Regions from separate parts of the Chromobacterium vaccinii genome, predicted to be linked through region 1. Evidence: predicted binding sites of a transcription regulator. Region 1 holds the regulator's gene; each other region holds the start of a gene.
What was found. Region 1 encodes FliA, which starts transcription of late flagellar genes. Its sites were predicted from a motif close to GCTAAAGNTNNNNNNNNNNCNGCCGATAAT; they were not measured.
Positions count from the first base shown of each region.

Region 2: a site for FliA is predicted at 2,923-2,952, ahead of BKX93_RS10145 (flagellin N-terminal helical domain-containing protein). Genes of this name have one in related genera too.
Region 3: a site for FliA is predicted at 4,842-4,871, ahead of BKX93_RS22695 (LPP20 family lipoprotein). Genes of this name have one in related genera too.

Region 1 covers NZ_CP017707.1:3,903,679-3,910,969, forward strand. The annotation lists gene BKX93_RS18170 (TonB-dependent receptor plug domain-containing protein) at 1-1,076, opposite strand, end outside; tRNA gene BKX93_RS18175 (tRNA-Glu) at 1,257-1,331, opposite strand; tRNA gene BKX93_RS18180 (tRNA-Arg) at 1,336-1,412, opposite strand; tRNA gene BKX93_RS18185 (tRNA-Glu) at 1,418-1,492, opposite strand; tRNA gene BKX93_RS18190 (tRNA-Arg) at 1,502-1,578, opposite strand; gene BKX93_RS18195 (exonuclease domain-containing protein) at 1,769-3,175, shown strand; gene BKX93_RS18200 (DUF2846 domain-containing protein) at 3,240-3,683, opposite strand; gene BKX93_RS18205 (flagellar motor protein) at 3,761-4,510, opposite strand; gene BKX93_RS18210 (RNA polymerase sigma factor FliA) at 4,561-5,307, opposite strand; gene BKX93_RS18215 (MinD/ParA family ATP-binding protein) at 5,304-6,182, opposite strand; gene flhF (flagellar biosynthesis GTPase FlhF) at 6,179-7,291, opposite strand, start outside.
Region 2 covers NZ_CP017707.1:2,172,961-2,180,251, reverse strand. The annotation lists gene BKX93_RS10155 (glycosyltransferase) at 1-1,769, shown strand, start outside; gene BKX93_RS10150 (flagellin N-terminal helical domain-containing protein) at 1,954-2,802, shown strand; gene BKX93_RS10145 (flagellin N-terminal helical domain-containing protein) at 3,001-3,849, shown strand; gene BKX93_RS10140 (flagellar protein FlaG) at 3,925-4,350, shown strand; gene fliD (flagellar filament capping protein FliD) at 4,388-5,758, shown strand; gene fliS (flagellar export chaperone FliS) at 5,832-6,251, shown strand; gene BKX93_RS10125 (flagellar protein FliT) at 6,257-6,592, shown strand; gene BKX93_RS10120 (DUF2802 domain-containing protein) at 6,690-7,043, shown strand; gene fliK (flagellar hook-length control protein FliK) at 7,040-7,291, shown strand, end outside.
Region 3 covers NZ_CP017707.1:4,905,800-4,913,090, forward strand. The annotation lists gene BKX93_RS22665 (aminotransferase-like domain-containing protein) at 1-1,234, opposite strand, end outside; gene BKX93_RS22670 (LysE family translocator) at 1,419-2,039, shown strand; gene BKX93_RS22675 (isochorismatase family protein) at 2,138-2,692, shown strand; gene BKX93_RS22680 (DUF1737 domain-containing protein) at 2,808-3,020, shown strand; gene BKX93_RS22685 (EamA family transporter) at 3,007-3,912, shown strand; gene BKX93_RS22690 (GlxA family transcriptional regulator) at 3,905-4,819, shown strand; gene BKX93_RS22695 (LPP20 family lipoprotein) at 4,933-5,655, shown strand; gene BKX93_RS22700 (flagellar assembly protein T N-terminal domain-containing protein) at 5,655-6,944, shown strand; gene BKX93_RS22705 (extracellular solute-binding protein) at 7,070-7,291, shown strand, end outside.

The DNA.
Region 1 (7,291 bases):
TTCCAGACTTCGTAATTGCCGCTGTTCTGGTTCAGGAAGTAGCCGCCCTGGCCGGCGGCCGCGGTCCAGTTGGGGCCGCGGGTGTTGTTTTCGGTGTGAGTGACGCCCAGCATGGCGTCGCTGAACAGCTCGGCATGCGAATTGATCTGGTAGTTGAGGCTGAGGAATCCGCTCTGGCTTTGGGTGGCCGTCTGTATCGTCCAGTACGATGGTTTCAGCAGGCCGCTGGCGCAATATCCTTTTTGGCTGTTGCCCACGGTGGTGACGCTGCCGGCGAACATGCCGGCGAAATTGCCGCAGGCGCTGCCGGCGTCGAGATAGGCGCCGCCGGCGATGCGTCGCGACAGGATGGCGGAGGGGGCTTCTCCGAGGGCGGTGGAGTCGGACATGAAGCCCCGCTGGCGCGACCAGATCGCGTTGCGTTTGCTCAATTCCAGGCCGTAGACCGCGCTGAGCTGATCCCAGCTTTTGCCGCCGGTCAGCTGCAGCCTGGCGTTTTCGCCGCCGTGATGCTCGGTGGAGCCGATCTTGACGTTGACGGCGGCGCCGTCGGTTTTCTTTTTCAGGATGATGTTGACCACGCCGGCGATGGCGTCGGAGCCGTAGATGGCGGAGGCGCCGCCGTTCAGGATTTCGATGCGGTCTATCAGCGCGGCGGGGATGTTGGCCAGGTTGACGAAGTTGACCTGGCCCTCGTAGGCGATCGGATAGTCGGCCATGCGGCGGCCGTTGATCAGCGTCAGCGTGTGATTCGGTCCGAGGCCGCGCAGGCTGATGGCGTTGGCGGCCGGCGTGAAGGTATTGCCGAAGTCGGCGCCCTGGGTGAAGCCGGTGTTCTGCGTCAGGTTGTTCAGGGCATCGTAGACATTGGTGTAACCCTGTTTTTCGATGTCGTCGCCGCTGATGACGGTGACGCTGGTCGGGCCCTCTTTGGCGGAGCGGGCGATGCGCGAGCCGGTGACGGTCACGCGTTCCAGCGAGTCGGCCGGCGGCGTGTCGGCCAGGGCTGGCCAGGCGGAGAGAAGCAGCAGGGCGGATAGCAGCCTGGGGTGGGGCGGAGTTTTCGCGGAATGCACGGCGGGCCTGTTCTTGTATGGGTATCAGGAAGAACAGGATATCTCCATGTCATTTTTGTTGTGCGAAGAAAAACGGCAATGCAAATGACGCAGCGGCATATTGGGAGATCGGGGCGGAGCCATCTGGCCGCTGGAATGAAAAAAGCCCCGCATTTCCATGCGAGGCTTTTTTCTGAATCCTGGCGTCCCCACGGGGAATCGAACCCCGGCTACCGCCGTGAAAGGGCGGTGTTCTAACCGCTAAACTATAGGGACGTTTTGGTGCACCCGGAGCGATTCGAACGCCCGACCCTCTGGTTCGTAGCCAGATACTCTATCCAACTGAGCTACGGGTGCGTATTTGGCGTCCCCACGGGGAATCGAACCCCGGCTACCGCCGTGAAAGGGCGGTGTTCTAACCGCTAAACTATAGGGACGCTGATTTGTGGTGCACCCGGAGCGATTCGAACGCCCGACCCTCTGGTTCGTAGCCAGATACTCTATCCAACTGAGCTACGGGTGCACTGTCTTGCGAGACGTTGTGTCTTGCGAGAGACCGGATATTACAGAGAGGGGTTTTCTCTGTCAACACTTCGTAGGATTTTTTTTGCAAAGCCGGTAAACTCGGCAGCTGTCCCTGTCGCGGCGGGCCAACATCTTCAACCATTTGACATGTTGGCGGCGTGGCCGCAAGACACGAAAGCGAAGCGAGATTGAATACCCTGTTTGCGCAGCCTTGCGCCATCATCGACCTGGAAACCACCGGCGGCAACATCGCGCGCGACCGCATCACCGAAGTCGGCGTGGTGCTGATAGACGGCGAACGCGTCGAGCGCCTGTCCTGGCTGGTCAATCCCGGCCAGCCCATTCCGCCCTTCATCGAAAACATGACCGGCATCAGCAACGAGATGGTGGCCGGCGCGCCGCCGTTCGCCGAACTGGCCGACGAGCTGCTGGCCACGCTGCGCGGCCGTCTGCTGCTGGCGCACAACGCCCGCTTCGACTACGGCTTCCTCAGAAATGAATTCCGCCGCCATGGCCTGCGCTTCCAGGCGCGCGCGCTGTGCACGGTCAAGCTGTCGCGCCGACTGTATCCACAGCATTTCAAGCACAGCCTGGACAGCCTGATCGCCCGCCACGGCATAGAAATGCCGGAGCGCCACCGCGCGCTGGCCGACGCTGAGGCGGTCTACCGCTTCATTCAGATCGCCGGCGCGGAGCTGGGCGAGGACAAGGTGGCGCATGAGGCCGCGCAACTATTGTCGCAACCGGCCGAACTGTCCAGCCTGCCGGCGGAGCTGCAGCAGCAGGTGGAGGATATGCCGGATTCGGCCGGCGTCTACGCGATGTTCGGCGAGGATGGCCGCGCGTTGTACATCGGCCGCGCGACCAATCTGTACCGCAAGGCGTTGGGCCACTTCGCCGAACGCAAGCCCGGGCACAAGAGCCATGAGGTGCGGATAGACGAGCCGGTGGCGAGGGTGGAGTGGCGCGAAAGTTTGAGCGAGTTCGGCGCCCGTTTGCTGGAGTTGCAGTGGCTTGGCCGCTTGCAGCCGCTCCATAACCCGCGGGCCAGGATGATGGGCGAGGTGTGCACGCTGCAGCTGCAAGCCGGCGACGACGCTTTTTCGCGGCCGGTCCCGGTATCCGCCCGCGACATCGACTTCACCCGCACCGCCGATCTCTACGGCTTGTTCCGCCACGCGCGCGAGGCGCGCAAGGCGCTGGCGCAGATCGCGCTGGCTCAGGGGCTATGCCAGTCGGTGCTGGGGGTGGAGCAGGTGACCAGCCGCAAGGGCGCGCCTTGCGCCGCCTACCGGATCCGCCGCTGCCGCGGCGCCTGCGTCGGCGACGAGGGCGCCGACAGCCACAACGCCAGGTTGCTGGCGGCGCTGCAGCGGCTCAAGGTCAAACCGTGGCCGTTCGAGGGCGCGGTGGCGGTGGCGGAGCGCGACGAGGTGTGCGGCGATGTGGTGGAGCACCTGTTCGACCGCTGGTGCTATCTGGGCAGCCGCCGCAATGGCGGCGCGCTGGAGGGCGAGCCGGCTTTCGACATCGATTACTACAAGCTGCTGGAGAGCGAGCTGCGCAAACCGGAGAGGGGCGTGTCGCCGCAGTAAGCCGGCATGGCTCCGGACATGAAAAAAGGCAAGCGTCGCTTGCCTTTTTCGATTCCGGGGGGCTTTAGAGCGGGGCGATCAGCGAGGATTCCTTCACGCCATCCTGGCCGGTTTTCTCGTCGACTTCCTGCAGCTGGTTGCGGGGAGCGAACAGGCCCATCTTCACTTCTTGCCAGATGTAATAGATTTTGCCGGCGACTGCGTCCAGGGTGATGCTGGAATCGTTCTCGCCCTTGCCGGTGATCGTATGTTTGCCGGCCGGCAGGTCCTTCATGATGTAGCTATGGGCCACGGTATCGCCGGCCATCGCGTTGTCGATGGCGACCGGCAGCTTCACCGCAGCGCCGAAGTTCTCGTTGCGATAGATGTAGACGCGGGCGGCATCGGCGGCGGGAATCTTGAATTCTTTGGCGGCGGCGTCCGCTTCCTTGGAGGCCATGGGAGTGCTGGCGCAGGCGCTCAGGCCTGCAACCAGCGCGGCAGCGATCAGAATACGCATAGTCGTCATCAGTGGTTGCGATAAGGCGCGACATGATAACGGCAAATTGTAAATCCATGTGAATTTTTGTGTGCTGGGCGGCGGCCTTACTCGTGCATCGCCAGATAGCCGCGCAGCCGGCTTTCGATGATGCGCGGGTTCTCGCCGTTGGCGATCGCCACTACGCCCTCGACCACTAGCTCCTTCATGGCCACCTCGGATGCCACCAGGTGTTTGAGCTTGTTGGCCATGGGCAGGAAAAACAGGTTGGCCGAGCCGACGCCATACACGGTGGCGACGAAGGCCACCGCGATGCCGCCGCCCAGCTTGGCCGGGTCGGACAGATTTTCCATCACGTGGATCAGGCCCAGCACCGCGCCCAGAATGCCCATGGTCGGCGCGTAGCCGCCAGCCGACTCCCAGATGCGGGCCGCCTGCTTGCGGGCGTGCTCGAACATGCTGATTTCCACTTCCATCACCGCGCGCAGCGTGTCCGGCTCGGTGCCGTCCACCAGCATCTGCATCGCCTTCTTGGTGAACGGATCGCGTTGGGTGGCGATCAGGCCCTCCAGCGCCAAGAGGCCGCCCTTGCGCGAGGTCTGGCTCCAGTTGATGACCTCGCGGATCATTTTTTCGTGGTCGAAGTTGGGCGGGCGGAATATCCAGCGCAGCATGCGCAGGCCGGCCATGAACTGTTTGGGCGTGCTTTGCAGCATCACCGCGCTGGTGGTGCCGCCGATGACGATCATGAAGGCGGTCAGCTGCATCAGCGAGCCGATGCTGCCCCCTTCGATGGCTTGGCCGGCGATGATGGCGGTCAAGCCCATTACAATGGCGATAAGACTGATCTTGTCCACAAAAAGGTTCCGTTATCGATCTGGTCTGAGACCCGGCTTGGGGTCTTCGCTTACAGCCAGTCTTTCAATTTTGCGCGCAGACGGGCGATGGCTTGGCTGTGCAATTGGCAGACGCGGGATTCGGTGACGCCCAGCACCGCGCCGATTTCCTTCAGGTTCAGCTCTTGTTCGTAGTAAAGCGCCATCACCAGCTGGTCGCGCTCGGGTAGGAATTTGATCGCGCTGATCAGCTGTTGGCGGAAGCTGTCGTCGGAGAAGGTGGCCAGCGGGTCGGGCGAGTCTTCGTCGGCGACATTGGTCACCGGATTGTGGCTGCTTTCGTCGTCGCCGCCGCCGAAGTCCTCGAAATGCAGCAGGGTGGTGCCTTTGCAATCGCCGAGCATGTCCTGGTATTGCTCCAGTTCCAGGCCCATCTCAACGGCGATTTCCGATTCCAGCGGCGTGCGGCCCAGCCGTTGCTCCAGCTTGGAGATCGCTTCCTCTATCTGGCGGGAGTTGCGGCGCGCCTGGCGCGGCAGCCAGTCCTCGCGCCGGAGTTCGTCCAGCATCGAGCCGCGGATGCGTTGGCTGGCGAAGGTTTCGAACTGCACGCCCTGGGCGGGATCGAACTGGCGGGCGGCCTCGATCAGGCCGATCATGCCGACCTGAATCAGATCGCCCAGCTCCACCGACGCCGGCAGCCGGGCGATCATGATGCTGGCCAGCTTGCGCACCAGCGGGGTATAGGCCTCCACGTCGATCTCGACGCTGGGGGCTGCTGCGGCATAGCCCGATCGGCGGAAGGACGGAAAGGTCATAAGGGTTTGGCTCCATCTGCCTCGGCCCAATCGCGCGAGGCGGCAATCAGCAAGTCCATGTATCCGGTACTGTCGCGGCTGGTTTCCGGCGCGTCCCACTGCGGCAGCACCGCCGACAGCTGCGAGAAGGCCATCGCCGCCTCGCTGTCCGGGAACGCCTCCATCAGCGGCCGGCGCAGCGTCTGGCTGCGGCGCACCGCGTTGTCCTGCGGCACGAAGCCCACCCAGCGCAGCGAAACGGTCAGGAATTCGCTGGTGACAGCCGACAGCCGGGTGAACAGCTCGTGCGCCTCTTCCAGATGCCGCGCGCGGTTGACCAGTACGTTGAAGCGCTGGCGGCCGTAACGGCTGGCCAGGCGCTTGATATTAGCGTAGGCGGCGGTCAGCGAATCGGCTGCCGGCGTCAGCACCAAGACCAGGTTGTCGGCCACGCAGGCCGGGATCGGGTCGCGAACCGGGTCGGGCGCGTCGATCAGCAGCGCCGAAGCGTCGCGCTCCTGCGCGCCGAATTCGCTGCCCAGCCGCAGCCACAGCTGGGTGGAGAATAACGCGCGTTGCTCGGGCTGCGCATAGAGATTGATCAACTGAACGCCTTGCCGCGACACTACCATCATTTCGTCCAGACCGCCCACGCTGACCACCTGGCTTTCCAGCGTGGCGGTGGAGGGCACGCCCAGGCGGCGGGTCTGCACCTGGCCCAGGCAGCAGTCCACCATGATGGGGCGCAGGCCGGCGTAGGCGAGGCCCAGCGCGAGCTCGGTCACCACGGTGCTGGTGCCTGAGTGTTCGGAGCCGATGAAGGCGAAGCTGGGCGCGCGCTGCCGCTGGGCGGCGAGCAGACGAAGGCTGGCGGCCTGGTCCTGCATGGCGTTCATAGCCATCCGGCCTGAGCCGCCTGCATGATGGACATTTCATCGGCCTGCAGCGCGAACGGGGAGGCGATCTGCTGCGCGCGCATCGCGCGGTCGACCAGGAAGGCGGCGTTGGCCGAATGCAGGTCTTCCGGCACCCGCTGGCCGTTGGTGACGTAGTAAAGCTTGAGCCGGTTGCGGATGATCACGTCCAGGCTGGGGCCCTGGGCCACCGCCTCGTCTATCTTCGACAGGATGCAGCCGGACAGGCCGTCGCCGCGGTAGCGTTTCACCACATCCTCCAGCGTATGGCCGTCGGTGTTGGCGGCCAGCAGCAGCAGCCGCTCGATCGGCCGGCCGGCGGTGCGCAGCATGTCGATCTGCGCCAGCACGCGCGCGTCGCGCTGGCCCATGCCCACGGTGTCGATGAACACGATGTGGCGGTTGGACAGGTCGGCCAGCGTCAGCTGCAGATCGCCCTCGTTCTGGATGGAGAACACCGGCACGCCCAGGATCTTGCCGTAGATGCGCAACTGGTCTTGCGCGCCGATCCGGTAGCTGTCGGTGGTGATCAGCGCCACGTGCTGGGCGCCGAAGCGCATCGTCGCGCGGGCGGCCAGCTTGGCCACGGTGGTGGTCTTGCCGACGCCGGTGGGGCCGACCAGCGCGAAGATGCCGCCGCGGTCCATCACCTCGCGGTCGGCGTCCGCGCATTTCAGATTGTGCGCCAGCGCCGAGCGCGCCCATTTCACCGCGACCTCGGCTTGGTACTGAGCCGGCATCTTCTCGATCAGCTGGCGGATCAGCTGGGCGGAAAAACCCATGGCCAGCAGGTGCTTGAACAGCTCCAGCCGGTTGGGCGCCTTGCCCTCCATGTCCGACCAGGCGAAGCTGGCCAGCTGGCTTTGCAGCAGGCTTCTGAGCAGTTTGATCTCGTCGCCGATCTGCCTGAGTTCCTGGGCCATTTGTTCCTGCTCCTCGCCGTTGACCTGCGGCGCGGCAGGCGCCGGCTGCGGCCGCTGCGCGGCGCGCGGGGGAGATTGCGCCGCCGGCTGCATCATGGGCTGGGCGGCGGGCTGCGGCGGGGTAAAGGTCGGCTCCATCCGCGGCGGCGCCGTTTCCAGCCGCGGCGG
Region 2 (7,291 bases), 1.7 Mb from region 1:
AAGACCAGGAAACCTTCGAGTTCTACGAGCGAATCCAGGCCAGCCATCCGGGCCGGATCCGCATCCTGGCCTATGATGCGCCGTTCAACTTCTCCGCCCAGTGCAATCTCGGCGCGCGCGAGGCGCGCGGCGAATACCTGCTGCTGCTGAACAATGACACCGAAGTGGTGTTTCCGCATTGGTTGGAGCGCTTGCTGGCGACCGCGCAGCAGCCGGGCGTCGGCGCGGTGGGCGCGCGCCTGTTGTATCCGGAGATCGGCCGCGTGCAGCATGCCGGCATCGTGCTGGGCATGCCCGGCGGGATGTATTCGGTGGCCGACCACATCTTCGAAGACATGGATTACCTGTTCCCGGGCTACCTGAACCGCAGCCTGACCATGCAGAACTATTCCGCCGTCACCGCAGCCTGCCTGCTGGTGGAGAAACAGATCTACGAGCTCGTGGGCGGAATGGACGAGGAGAAGCTGCAGGTCTGCTTCAACGATGTCGATTTCTGCCTGAAGGTCCAGGCGGCCGGCCTTCGCAACGTCTACAACCCGTTCGTGGTGCTGTACCACCACCACGCCAAGAGCATAGGCCGCGTCACCACCGATCCGCGCCCCGCATTGAAGGCGGCGGTGCGCGAGCGAGAGGAGATGGAGGTGATGCTGGCGCGCTGGCTGCCGGTGCTGGCGAACGATCCCGGCTTCAACCGCCACCTGTCGCTGCGCAACAAACGCGGCTTGATCGAATCTGACCGCATCGTCGCCTGGGACGCGAAGCTGCCGGGCCGCAAGCGGGTGCTGGGCGTGCCGGTGCCGGGTGGCAGCGGCGAATACCGTTTGAGCCAGCCGCTGTCGGTGCTGCAGGAAAAAGGCAAACTGGACGGCGAGATCCACCAGCCGTCCGCCGGCATTCCCACCGTGGTGGAACTGGCCCGCCAGGCGCCGAATACGGTGTTGCTGCATACCGGCATCAGCGATTATCTCTATGAGACGATGGATGCCTACCGCAAGTACATTCCGGATCTGCGCATCGTGTTCGGCCTGGACGACCTAGTGGGCGGCGTGCCGGAGAAAAGCAGCCTGTACGACCACTGGTCCCGCCACTACCCCGACGCGAAGCAACGCCTTCGCCGGGTGTTGAAGTTGTGCGACGCTGCGGTGGTCTCCACCCAGCCTCTGGCCGATTTCATCCAGAACATGGTGGGCGAGGTGGTCATCGCGCCGAACCGGCTGCGCAGAAGCGTGTGGGGCGACCTGAAGTCCGAGCGCCGCGCCGGCAAGAAGCCCAGAGTCGGTTGGGTGGGCGCTGGCCAGCACCGCGGCGATCTGGAGCTGATCCACGAGGTGATCCTCGCCACTTACAAGGAAGTGGACTGGGTGTTCATGGGCATGTGCCTGCCGCAGTTCCGTCCCTATGTGGCCGAGATGCACCATGCGGTGCCCTTCGCCGATTATGCCGCGAAAGTGGCCAGCCTGAACCTGGATCTGGCGGTGGCGCCACTGGAGCTCAACCCTTTCAACGAGGCGAAGAGCAATCTCCGGCTGCTGGAGTACGGCGTGCTGGGTTGGCCGGTGGTGTGCACCGACATTTATCCGTATCAGACCAATGACGCGCCGGTATGCCGCCTGCCCAATCGGGCAGACGTCTGGATCGAGGCCATCCGCGCGCGGGTGCATGATCTGGACGCGCTGGCGAAGGAGGGCGATGCGCTGAAGGCCTGGTTCGATAAAGACTACTGGCTGGAGGACCATTACGAGGAATGGTTCCGCGTGCTGCATGGTTGAGCGCTAGCCGAGTCACCGGATGACGTTAAGCCCCGGGTATGCACCCGGGGTTTTTCTTTCCAAAGGAGATAGTCTGCATTTTTGGTAATTTTGCCATTTTCATCAACGTTTCCCCGCCGGGGCCGATCAAGTTGGCAACAGGCAATTATTTTGGTAGCCCGCTGGGCTGATAAGGGGAACGAAAATGGCAATTACCGTCAATACCAATATTTCATCGCTGCAGGCCCAGCTGAACCTGAACGGCTCTCAGGCGTCGTTGTCCAAATCGCTGGCCCGCTTGTCTTCCGGCCTGCGCGTCAACAGCGCCAAGGACGACGCCGCCGGTCTGGCGATTTCGCAGACGCTGACTTCGGCCATTCGCGGCAACAACCAGGCGATCAGCAATGCCAACGACGGTATTTCCGTAGGTCAGACCGCTGAAGGCGCGCTGGGCCAGATCGCCAACAACCTGCAGCGTATCCGCGAAATCGCGGTGCAGTCCTCCAACGCCTCGGTGAGCAACACCAACCGTTCGCAGCTGCAAAACGAAGTGGACCAGCTGACCCAGGAAATCTCGCGTATCGTGCAGACCACCCAGTTCAACGGCACTCAGCTGTTGTCCGGCAGCGCGGTGTTGACTTTCCAGGTGGGTTCGTCCGGCGCCAGCAGCAACCAGGTATCGGTTTCGTCGCAGGATATGACCTCCGCTGGCGTGCTGTGCAGCTACAGCTCGGCGCTGACGGCCACCGGCACGATCAACATCACCACTCAGTCGGGCGCCTCAGCCATTCTGTCGTCGCTGGATTCGGACATCGCGGAAATTTCAACGGTGCGTTCCACCTGGGGTTCGGTGCAGAACCGGTTTGACGCGGTCGTGGCCAACCTGCAGAACTACGTGCAAAACCTGACTGCGGCCAATAGCCGAATCATGGATGTGGACTTCGCCTCGGAAACGGCCAACCTGACCAAGAACCAGATTCTGCAACAGGCGGGCAGCTCGATTCTGAAGCAGGCCAACTCCCTGCCTCAGGCCGCCCTGACGCTGCTGCAGTAAGCGCGTTTGAAGGTGCCTGGCCGCAGCCTGTTCGTCAGGCTGCGGTGGATGGGTGGACTGGAAGCCTGGCGATGAGGATGAAGGAGTTGATGGTGTTGATGTGAAAATTCACATGCTGGCCATAAAGTTCAGACCTCCTCGGTCGATAAGTTGTGTAAGCAAGCTGTTTTGCCCACACAAAGCACCAGGAGAGTCACCATGGCTATTACCGTCAACACCAATGTATCCTCGCTGCAGGCGCAGCTGAATTTGAACAACTCGCAGATGTCGCTGACCAAGTCGCTGCAACGTCTGTCTTCCGGCCTGCGCGTCAACAGCGCCAAGGACGACGCCGCCGGTCTGGCGATTTCGCAGACGCTGACCTCGGCCATCCGCGGCAACAACCAAGCGATCAGCAACGCCAACGACGGTATTTCCGTAGGTCAGACCGCTGAAGGCGCGCTGGGCCAGATCGCCAACAACCTGCAGCGTATCCGCGAAATCGCGGTGCAGTCCTCCAACGCCTCGGTGAGCAACACCAACCGTTCGCAGCTGCAAAACGAAGTGGACCAGCTGACCCAGGAAATCTCGCGTATCGTGCAAACCACCCAGTTCAACGGCACCCAGCTGTTGTCCGGTAGCGCGGTGCTGACTTTCCAAGTGGGCTCGTCCGGTGCCAGCAGCAACCAGGTTTCGATTTCGTCGCAGGATATGACCTCCGCGGGCGTGCTGTGCAGCTACAGCTCGGCGCTGACGGCCACCGGCACGATCAACATCACCACGCAGTCGGGCGCCTCGGCCATTCTGTCGTCGCTGGATTCGGACATCGCGGAAATTTCGACGGTGCGTTCCACCTGGGGTTCGGTGCAAAACCGGTTTGACGCGGTGGTGGCCAACCTGCAGAACTACGTGCAAAACCTGACTGCGGCCAATAGCCGGATCGTGGATGTGGACTTTGCTTCGGAAACGGCTAACCTGACTAAGAACCAGATTCTGCAACAGGCTGGCGCGTCTATCCTGAAACAAGCGAATACTCTGCCCCAGGCAGCTCTGACGCTGCTGCAATAACAGTAGTACACTGATGGTAAAGCCAGTCACAGCTCCGGTTGGGCAACCGGAGCTGTGGCCATGAGGAGCGTAATCATGCAAATCCCTTCCATATTATCGCCAGCCGCGCCGACGACGGCCGCTCCGGTACCCCGTCAGCAGTTGGTAGAGTTGAACCAGGCATCATCCAATGACCAGAGCCAGCCCGTTCTGGCCGATACGACGCAAGCTGTTGCCGCGGCTGGGCAGAGCCAGCAGCAGCAGTCCACTGCGGACTCGCAGCAGAAGCAGCAATCGTTGAGCAAGCAGTTGCAGGATTCCGTCAGCCAGCTCAACAACACGGCGGCGCTTTACAGCAGTTCCTTGCAGTTTTCCGTCGACAAAGACACCGGATCCACGGTGGTGAAGGTGGTCGACAAGGAGAACAACAAGGTCATTCGTCAGATTCCGTCCGAAGAGGCGTTGCGCATCGCCAAGGCGATCGGCGACTTCAAGGGCCTATTGCTGAAGGACAAAGCCTGATCTATTTGTCCCGATGCGGCGATAACATGGGGATAACATGACAGCCATTACCAGTTCCGTGGGCGCATTGGATGTACAGGGCATCGTCAGCCAGTTGATGATGATCGAGCGGCAGCCTCTGAACGCGAGTCAGAAGCGGGCCGACCAATACAATACCCAGCTCAGTACGGTAGGCAAGCTAAGCTCCTCCCTGTCTGCATTGCAGACGGCTTTGTCCAGCTTGTCTTCCGGTCGTTTCCTGCAGGTATTCAAGGCGTCGGTCAGCGATGCTTCGATGGGTGCCGTGACCGCGACCAGCGGCGGCAGCCCCGGCACCTATCAGATCAAGGTCGACAATCTGGCCAGCAGCCGGCAACTGGTGTTCGACCAGTCGGGCGGCGCCTCGATCAAAGATCCCAAAGCGGCTGTCAGCGGCGCGCCGGACACGATTTCGTTTCAGATCAACGGCAAGACCCAGACCGTCAAATTGCGCGACAATCCGGGCGACGCGGTTTCTCTGCAGACGATCAACGACAAGATCAATGCGGCCGGCATCGGTGTCAACGCCACGGTCGTCCAGAACAATGGCGAATACAAGCTGGTGTTGAATTCCGCGTCATCCGGCACCGACAACGAGTTCAAGATCGTCTCAGGCACCGGCAGCAGCGACTCGAACTCCACGACGGGCTCCACGCTGGCGGGGTTGTCGCAGAGCGCTGCCGCAGGGACTGAATCCCGCAATGCGGGCAATGCCAAGCTGACGGTGAATGGCGTCGCGATCACGGCGGGCAGCAACAAGGTGTCCAGCGCAGTGCCTGGGGTCGACATCGATTTGTACAAGGCCGGCGAGTTCACGGTTTCGATGTCGCCGGACAGCGCGGGGGTGGGCAAGAACCTGCAGTCTTTCGTCGACGCTTACAATCAGGTGGTTGGCGACGTGAAGGCCGCCCGCGGCGGCGTGTTGAAAGGTAGCGCGTCGGTGCTGGATATACAGAGCCGGCTGCAGCAGGTATTGAGTACGCCGGTGGCGGGTGTGGACCCGGTAAAATCCTACGCTTTCTTGGCTCAGGTCGGCATTTCCTTGCAGAAGGATGGCACGCTGAAATTGGATCAGACGGCCTTCAACGATGCGCTGCAGAAAGACAAGCAGGCGGTGACCAATCTGTTCGGCAACAGTGCGAATACCGGTTTCGCCCAACGTTTCAATAACGAAATCAACAGCATGCTCGGACCGAGCGGCGTGATTGAAACCAGCAAATCGACCATCAGGTCGAAGGTCAGCACAGAAACCCAGTTGCAGAGTTCTTTGCAGGCGCGCCTGGATACCAAGCAATCGCAGTTGCTGCAGCAGTACACGAATTTGAACAAGACTTTGACGCAAATGCAGTCGGGCTCCAACAGCCTGTTCAATATGATTTCCAGCAGATAAGTTGAAAATGGGCGGACGTCTTTGCGGATCGTCCGCCCGCAATATTTGAAGGTGACCCATGCTGAATTCTCGGATGCTTAAGCAGTTCAATCAGGCGTACGCCAACGACGCCTTGAAGACTGCCGTGTATGGGGCGAGTCCGGTCGGAATCGTTGTGATGCTGTACGAGGGTGCGATCAAGGCCCTGGCTTCGGCGGCCGTGGCGATTGATGGCGGTCGTTTTGAGGAAAAGGCCCGGATGATCAGCAAGACGGTTGATATTCTGGAGGGCCTGCGCGTCGCGTTGGAATTGGATCAGGCTTCCGATGCCGCATCCAATCTGAATGATCTGTACCTGTATATGAAACTCAGGCTGGCCAAGGCCAGCCTTAAGAATGACAAAGAAATTCTGGCGGAGGTGAAAGGCTTGCTGGAAACCATTCTTCCGGCTTGGCAGCAAGTGGACCGGAGCGGCGCGGCGCAACAGCAGGCGGCCGGCCAGAGCGGGGAGTGACGGCGATGGCGGGACCCAGGGCAAAGCGCGGCCTGCCGGCTTTGATCGACGAGCTGGAGCCTTTGAGCAGGCAGATGCTGGAGGCGGTGTCCAAGCGCGATCATCCGCGGTTCACGGAGCTGCACGGGCGGAGCGAGTCCGGCGTGCAGCAATTGCTGAAGCAGCTGGAGTCGGAGGAAGCGCGTAGCAGTCTGAGCGAAGAGCAGCGCGAGACCTTGCGCAGGGTTCTCATCGTGCGTGAAGAAACCCAGCGCCAGCTGGCCAACTGGGCTGGCCAGGTCAAGAGCGAGCTGCGCACGCTCAGCCAGAGTTCCAAGCTTCGCCGCCAGTACAAGGGATGAGCGCGGGCAGCATTCAAGCGCCGGGTTTTGGCTTGGGTTGCGCCGCATTTCGCCATACACTTAAGTCAGTGTGGATCTCACCCTAGGGGCAATCTCCATGTCCGGCGCCTTCTTTCCTTACCTGATGGTCTTATTGTGGCTCGCGTTGGCGGCGGTGGTCGCCTATTTGTACAGCCGGCTGCAGAGACTGGAAAGCAAGCGCGACAGCGTCACTTCTCTGTATCTGGATCAATTGCAGCAGCAGATCAGCGCTTTGCAGCGCGATGTTTCCCGCCTGCAGTCGAGAGCGGAGAACCGCAATCACAGCGATCCGGGATTGAGTCCGTACAATCAGGCGATCGAGATGATCCGGCAAGGGCTGACCGCTTCCGAAGTGGCGTCGCGTTGCGGTATTTCCCGCAGCGAGGCGGAGTTGATCGTATCCCTTTACCGTAATAGCCCGACTTCATGATTCCATCGCTGCCCACCAATCTTCCCGTCAATACGCAGGGTTCGGCGCCGACCGCCAATCCGCTGAGAACCTCGATAGACGGCTCCCGGCTGCTGGAGGCTCTCAGCCAGCCGTCCAAGCTGCCGTCGCTTATGGTGGGTGAACTGCTGACCGCCAAGGTAGCGGATCAGCTGGGCAATAATCAGTTGGCTGTGCTGATCAAGAACGCGCTGTTCACGCTCAGCCTCCCGCAAGGGGCCAATCCTTCC
Region 3 (7,291 bases), 1.0 Mb from region 1:
CCAGCCAGATCAGGAAGCCGCCTTGCGGCTGGGTGGCGCGGGTGCCGGCCGGAAAGTGGCGGGCGATCAGGCCGCGCACTTTTTCCACGTGGGCGGCGTAGCGGCGCTTGAGTGTGCGCAGATGGTGGTCGTAGCCGCCGGACTCCAGGAACGCGCCCAGGGTCTCGGCCAGCACCGCCGGTTGCGCCACCGACGAGGCGAACTTCAGCTTGCGCAGCGCCGCGCCGAAGCGGCCGCCTTCCATCCAGCCGATGCGGAAATCCGGCGCCAGCGTCTTGGTGTAGCTGGCGCAAACGATGATCCAGCCGTCGTTGTCGAAAGACTTCACCGCCGGCGCCAGCGTGTCGGAAAACTGCAGCTCGGCGTACAGCGCGTCCTCGATCAGCGGCACCTTGTGCTGGTTGACCAGCCGCGCCAGCCGTTTCTTGTTCTCCAGCGGCATGCAGCATCCCAGCGGATTGTGGACGTTGGGCATGGCCACCAGCGCCTGGATGCGCCCCTCGGCCAGCAGCACTTCCACCGCGTCTATCGACAGCCCGGTCTGCGGGTCGGTGGGAATCTCCACCGCCTTCAGCCCCAGGCTGGCCAATAGCGGCAGCAGATTGAAGTAGGTGGGCGATTCCAGGCCCACCGCGTCGCCGTGGCGGGTGACCGCGCGCAGCGCCAGCTGCAGCGCCTCCATGCAGCCATGGGTGAGGATGATGTCGTCTGGTTGCAGCGTCATGCCCAGGTCCATGCCGCGGCGGGCGATCTGCGTGCGCAGCTTCTCCGGGCCGGGCGGCAGCGCGTAGGTGCTGACCATGCCGGGCTGGCGGCGCAGGATCTGGCCCATCAGCCGCGCCAGCTTGTTGCCGGGGTAGAAATCGCCGCCGCGCGGGCAGGCCAAGGCCAGATCGATGAAGCCCTCTGTCTGTTGCGCCTGCAGCACGGTGCCGATCAGGTCCAGCACCGCGTGCTTGGTCGGCGAGGCCGGGCTGCTCTGGGTGCCGGCCTGCCTGGCCGGCGACGGCAGCCGCGCACGCACGTAATAGCCGGATTGCGGCCGCGCCTCGATCAGGCCGCGGTCTTCCAGCACGCGGTAGGCGCTGACCACGGTGTTGAGGCTAAGCTGGCGGTTGTGCGCGGTGCGCCTCACCGACGGCAGCCGCGACCCCGGCGGCAGCGTGCCGCGGCTGATCGCCAGCGACAGGTCGTCTGCCAACTGCTGGTAAAGGGTGGAAGCGCTGTTCTGCATCGACGGCTTTCGGCGGGGGAGTAGTACAACGCTCATCATAGTGGATGGTGACAGTTGCTGAAAAGATCAATCTGTAACCAGATCAATAATGGATTTTTGAATCTGTATCCATGAGGACGGTCCGCATAGCATGTCGAGGTGGGCAAGGGCTTGTCGCCGCTTGCCGTTTCGCCGGAGAACCGCCATGCCAGAATTCGCCTTGCTGTCCTATGTCGCCCTGATGTCCATCACCCCGGGCCCCAACAATCTGATGCTGGCCTCGTCCGGCGTCAATTTCGGCTTCCGCCGCACCGTGCCGCACATGCTGGGCATCAGCCTGGGCTGCGCGCTGCAGGTATTCATCGTCGCGATGCTGCTGGCGCAGATGCTGGGCTGGCTCAGCGCCTGGCGGCTGCCGCTGGCGGTGGCCGGCTGCGTCTACCTGTTGTGGCTGTCGTGGCAGATCGCCCGTTCCGGCCAGCCGGAAGCGCGCGAGCAGGCGCGGCCGCTCGGCTTCGTCGGCGCGGCCTTGTTCCAGTGGCTGAACCCCAAGGCCTGGGTGATGGTGCTGAACGCGTCCATCCTGTTCATGCCGGCAGGCGAAGGCGGCCGCTGGCTGGCGGCCTCGCTGCTGGCGCTGGCCTTCGCGGTGGTCAATCTGCCCTGCATCAGCGTGTGGGCCTGGGGAGGCGAAAAGCTGCGGCGCTGGCTGGCCGCGCCGCGCGCCTTGCTGGTTTACAACCTGACGATGGGCGCGTTGATGGCCGTCACCGCGGTGTGGCTGCTCTACGACGAACTGACGCCGGCGCTTGCCCAGATGGCATGATGTCCTTTTTTGGCAGGCGCTTGTCCGCTCGCGGCCTTATTTCCTGGCGCGATCCGCCTTACGATGCTGTCCATATCCACACCGCCGGGAGAGGCGAAATGAAAAAGACCGCATTGCTGGTGATCGATGTTCAGGAATCCTTCCGCCACCGTCCGTTCTGGACCGAGCAAGACCTGCCGGCCTATCGGAAAGCGCAGCAGGCGCTGATCGCCGGCGCCCAGGCGCGCGGCGTGCCGGTGATCAACATCCTGCACGAAGCGGGCGCGGATGGCCCGTTTTCCGCCGTTTCAGGCCTGGTGCGGCCGCTGGACTGGATGACGCACCAGCCTGCGGCTACCTTCGTCAAGCACGTGCACAACGCGCTGACCGATTCCGGCCTGCAGAGCTGGCTGATCAAGCATGGCATCCAGAAGCTGGTCATTTCCGGCATTCGCACCGAACAGTGCTGCGAAACCACTACCCGGGTGGCGTCCGACCTGGGTTACGAGGTGGATTTCGTCACCGAGGCGACGCTGACCTTCCCGATGACCCATGCCGGCAGCGGCGTCGTTTATAGCGCCGCCGACATCCGCGCCCGCACCGAGCTGGTGCTGGCCGGGCGCTTCGCCGCCATCGTCACGGTGGAGGAGGCTTTGAGGCGGATGGCGGACTGATGATTGGTCGGCCCGCGCGGGCGGCGAACTTTGCATGAAAGCCGCCGGCGCTTGCCGCTTGACGCTGGCATGTCATAAGGTGTCGTCATTGGATTTGTCTGAATAAGGAGAAAGCATGCCGCAACATGTAGCGGACATTCCGCCCGACGGCCTGCCGGCCTATCGGTTGCTGACGGGGCCGGACGACTCCGCCTTCTGCAAGCGGGTCAGCGAAGCGCTGGCGCTGGGCTACCGGCTGCACGGCTCGCCGGCGGCAGCTTTCAACGGCGAGCGGGTGATCGTCGCGCAGGCGGTGCTGTGGCCGGGGAGCGACCATGCCGCTGGCTGACGTGGCGCAGGCGCTGGCCATCGTGCTGGTCTGGGGCGTGAATTTCGTGGTGATCAAATGGGGCGTGGCCGGCGTGCCGCCGTTGCTGCTGGGCGCGCTGCGCTTCACGCTGGTGGCGCTGCCGGCGGTATTCATCGTCAAGCGGCCGGCGCTGCCGTGGCGTTACCTGGCGCTGTACGGGCTGACGGTGGGGGTGGGGCAGTTCGGCTGTCTGTTCACCGCGATCAAGCTTGGCATGCCGGCCGGCCTCGCCTCGGTGGTGCTGCAGTCGCAAGCTTTCTTCACCTTGTTGCTGGCCCGGGTCTTCCTGGGCGAGCGCTGGCAGGCCAGCCAATTGGCGGGGCTGGCGCTGGCCTTGGGCGGCCTGGCGCTGATAGGCATGGGCAAGGGCGGCAATATGACGGCGCTTGGCTTCGGCCTGACCATCGCCGCGGCCACCAGTTGGGCGGCATCCAACATCGTGGTGCGCGCGATCGGCCGCGACGGCTTCAAAGTGGAGCCGCTGGGGCTGGTGATCTGGTCCAGCCTGGCGCCGCCTATTCCTTTCTTGCTGCTGTCGTGGCAGCTGGAAGGCGGCGAACGCATCGCGGCGGCGCTGCGCGGCTTCGACGGACAGTCGCTGTTCGCCGTCGCCTACCTGGCCTTTGTCGCCACCATGTTCGGCTATGGCTTGTGGAGCCGCCTGCTGGCGCGGCATGCGGCGGCCAAGGTGGCGCCGTTCTCCCTGCTGGTGCCGGTGGTGGGGCTGCTGGCTTCGCACTGGCTGCTGGGCGAGAGCCTGACCGCCCCGCAACTGGCCGGCAGCGGGCTGCTGATGGCCGGATTGCTGGCGACGGTGTTCGGCGGCAGGCTGCTGGCCTTGGCCGCTTCCTGGAGAACCAGCCGTGCGTGACGTTTATTTCGTGCTGTCGCCCAACGTCTTGCTGCTGGATCTGGCCGGGCCGGCCGACGCCCTCCGCCTGGCGGGGCTGCGGGGCGCGGATTTTCGTCTGCATTACGTCGGCGCGTCGGAAGCGGTGGATACTTCGCTGGGCCTGCCGCTGGGCGGCCTGGCGCCGTTGCCGGACCAGCTGCCGGAGGGAGCGGTGGTGGTGGCGCCGGGCTCGACGCCGTCCATCGAGGCCTATGCCCGGCCGGAAGCGAGGCGCATCGTCGCCTGGCTGGCCGAGCGCCGGCGCCAGCCGGGCGTCCGCTGGGCCGGCGTCTGCTCCGGCAGCCTGCTGCTGGCGGAGGCCGGGGTGTTCGACGGCCGCGCCTGCACCAGCCACCATACGCTGCTGGAGCGGCTGCGCGCGCTGGCGCCGGCGGCCCGGGTGCAGGAGAACCGAGTGTTCGTCGCCGATGGCCCGTGCTACAGCAGCGCCGGCATCACCGCCGGCATCGATCTGGCGCTGCATCTGATCGCCGATTTGGCCGACCCCGCGATCGCCCGCGCGGTGGCGCGCGAGATGGTGGTGTATTTCCGCCGCTCGCCGCAGGACCCGGAGCTGTCGCCATGGCTGGCCTGGCGCAACCATCTGCACCCGGCGCTGCACCGGGCCCAGGACTTGATCTGCGCCGACCCGGTGCGGGACTGGCCGCTGGACGAGCTGGCCGCCAAGGTCCACGTCAGCGCGCGCCACCTGTCCCGGCTGTTTCGCGATCAGGCCGGCGTTTCAGCGCACGATTACCACCGAGCATTGCGGCTGGCGCTGGCCCAGCAGTGGCGCTCGGCCGGCCTGGGCAAGGAGAAGGCGGCGCTGTCGGCCGGTTTTTCCTCGGCCAGACAGATGAGCCGGGCCGCCGCCGCGCATGACTGAGAGGCCGCGCATGCCGTCCGCTTCTCAAGTTTCATCAGTTATTGCCGATGTTTCAGGTTGACGAGCTCCGGGAATGGTTCATACCATTCCATCAACACCTATCGGTAATTGCCATGAATACAGTCCGTCGTACGTCTCGCCTCGCCTTGTTCGCCCTGGTGGCCGGTTTGACCGCCTGCGCCACGCCCGCCCCGCAGACATCCGCGATGTCCGCGCCGATGCCGATGAAGGAGAGCGGCTCGGTGCCGTCGGGCGTCGGCTATGTAGGCTCCGGCGACGAGACGGCCAGCGGCGAGGAGGTGAGGGTGGTGGTCAAGGAGGTCAATCCCTTCCAGCCCATCGTCGTCCGCGTGACCGGCTCCGGCGCCGCGCCCTACACCAACAGCCTGACGCCGTCTCAGCGCAAGCTGCTGGCGATGCGCGCCGCCCGGCTGGACGCCTTCCGAGCGATCGCGGAACAGGTGCAGGGCATGAAGCTGGTCGGCAACAGCTCGGTGTCCAATATGATCGCCAACAGCGACAGCTTCCGCACCTATGTGGACGCCTACCTGCGCGGCGTCACCATCGTTTCCACCGTGATGAAGCCGGACGGCACCAGCGAGGCGGTGGCCGAGATCACGCTGGACCAGGAGTTCTACAAGCAATTCCGCCACTCCATGGAAAAGACCGGCAGCGTGATGCAGGCGTCCAAGGAAACCGGCGCCGCCGGCGCCCTCTGTCCGGAAGCCAACTGCGGCGCCACCAAGATCGTGCCGGCCCCGGCGGCCGCGCCGGCGCCCGCCGTCATGACCGTTTCGCCAGCCCGCTACAGCAACAATTTCTACGTGACCCAGTAATGACGCGAATCGCTATCCGCGCCGCCGCTCTTGCGGCGGCATTTGTTTTGTCGGGCCCGTCGCAAGCGGAAATCCTGACCGCCGAGGGCGTGGCGCCGCTGGACAACGGGCCGGTCGCCGCGCGGGAGATGGCGATGCAGGACGCGTTGAAGCTGCTCTCCATCCGGCAGGGCGCGCGCATCGAGTCGACGCAGCTGGTCGATGCCGGCCGGCAGGGCGAATCCAGCACGCTGAGGGCCTTGTCCCCGGTGCAGGGCGCGGTGCGGGTCGTCAACGAATACGCGCAGGGCAAGCTTTACCACGTCAAGGTCGAGGTGGACACCGGCCAGGCCAAGGCCGCGCAGGCTCCCGCGGCGGAGCGGCGCGGAGACCCGTCCTGCCAAATGCCGGTGGGCCGGTCGCTGAAGCGCAAGCTGGTGACCACGTATTTCGACGTCGCGCATCCTGCCGACGCGTCCGATATGCCTGACCTGGCCACAGCGCTGCCGACTGAGTTGGCGCGCAGGCTGGCGCACAACAGCATGCTGGTGGTGAAGGACGCCAATACCGTTTCGGTGCTGGCCGACAGCCGCGTTTCCGAACCGGATGCCGGCTGGCAGGCCGCCAGCCAGCTGGGGCAGCGGGAAAACGTGCAGTTCGTGGTGGCGGGCCGGGTGCTGTCCACATCGGTGATGGACAAGGGCATGCGCAGGTCTCTGTTCGAATCCAACAATACCAGCCAGCAAGGGGCGTTCTACAACGGCCCCTTCGCCGGCATGTTCGGCGGCGGCGTCAAGTATGTGCCCACGCAGCGGCAGTTCGATCTGGAATTCTGGATATACGACGGGCTGACCGGTTCGCTGATAGCCAAGGATAGGGTCAGCGGCATGGTGAGCTCGAAAGGGCCGGTGATTCCGACCATGCCGCAGCCCTTCGCCTCTGTCGCGTTCTGGCAGAGCGACTACGGCAAGCAGGTGGATAGGTGGCTGGATAATGTGTCGGACCGCATCGAAAGCGTGATTTCCTGCATCCCGTTCTCCGCCCGCGTGGTAAGGCTGGAAGGCAAGCGCGTTTACATCAACGCCGGCCTGCTGGACGGCATGGCGGTGGGCGACAAGCTGCTGCTGTACAAGCGCTCGAGCGGGCAGCCGCTGCGCGACCTGATTTCGGGCCGGGAGCTGGGCATGCCGGAGAGCCTGAACGGCGACGTGACGCTGACCCAGGTGCAGCCCAATTTCTCGATAGGCGTGGCGCAGGGCGGCGCCCGCGTGGCGGAGGGGGATTACGTCCGCTTCGGAACGGCGCGCTGATGGCGGGTTTTTCTGCTCAAAGTTCCACTGTTTGCAATTTATTTTTGTATTGATAAGTATTATCAACTGGTGTTACGGTGCTCCCCGCACTTCGCTTTTCGTCTCAATCGAACAGGGGAAACACCTTGAAACAGCAACTGATGTTGGCCGCCGCGCTGGCGGCCGTGGCCGGCCCCGCGCTGGCCGAGGATGTGGTGGTCTACAGCGCGCGCGGCGAGCAACTGCTCAAGCCCATCGTCGAAGCCTACAAGAAGGAGACCGGCGTCAACGTCAAGCTGGTGTCAGACAAGGAAGGCCCGCTGATGGAGCGTCTGCGCGCCGAGGGCCGCAACAGCCCGGCCGACCTG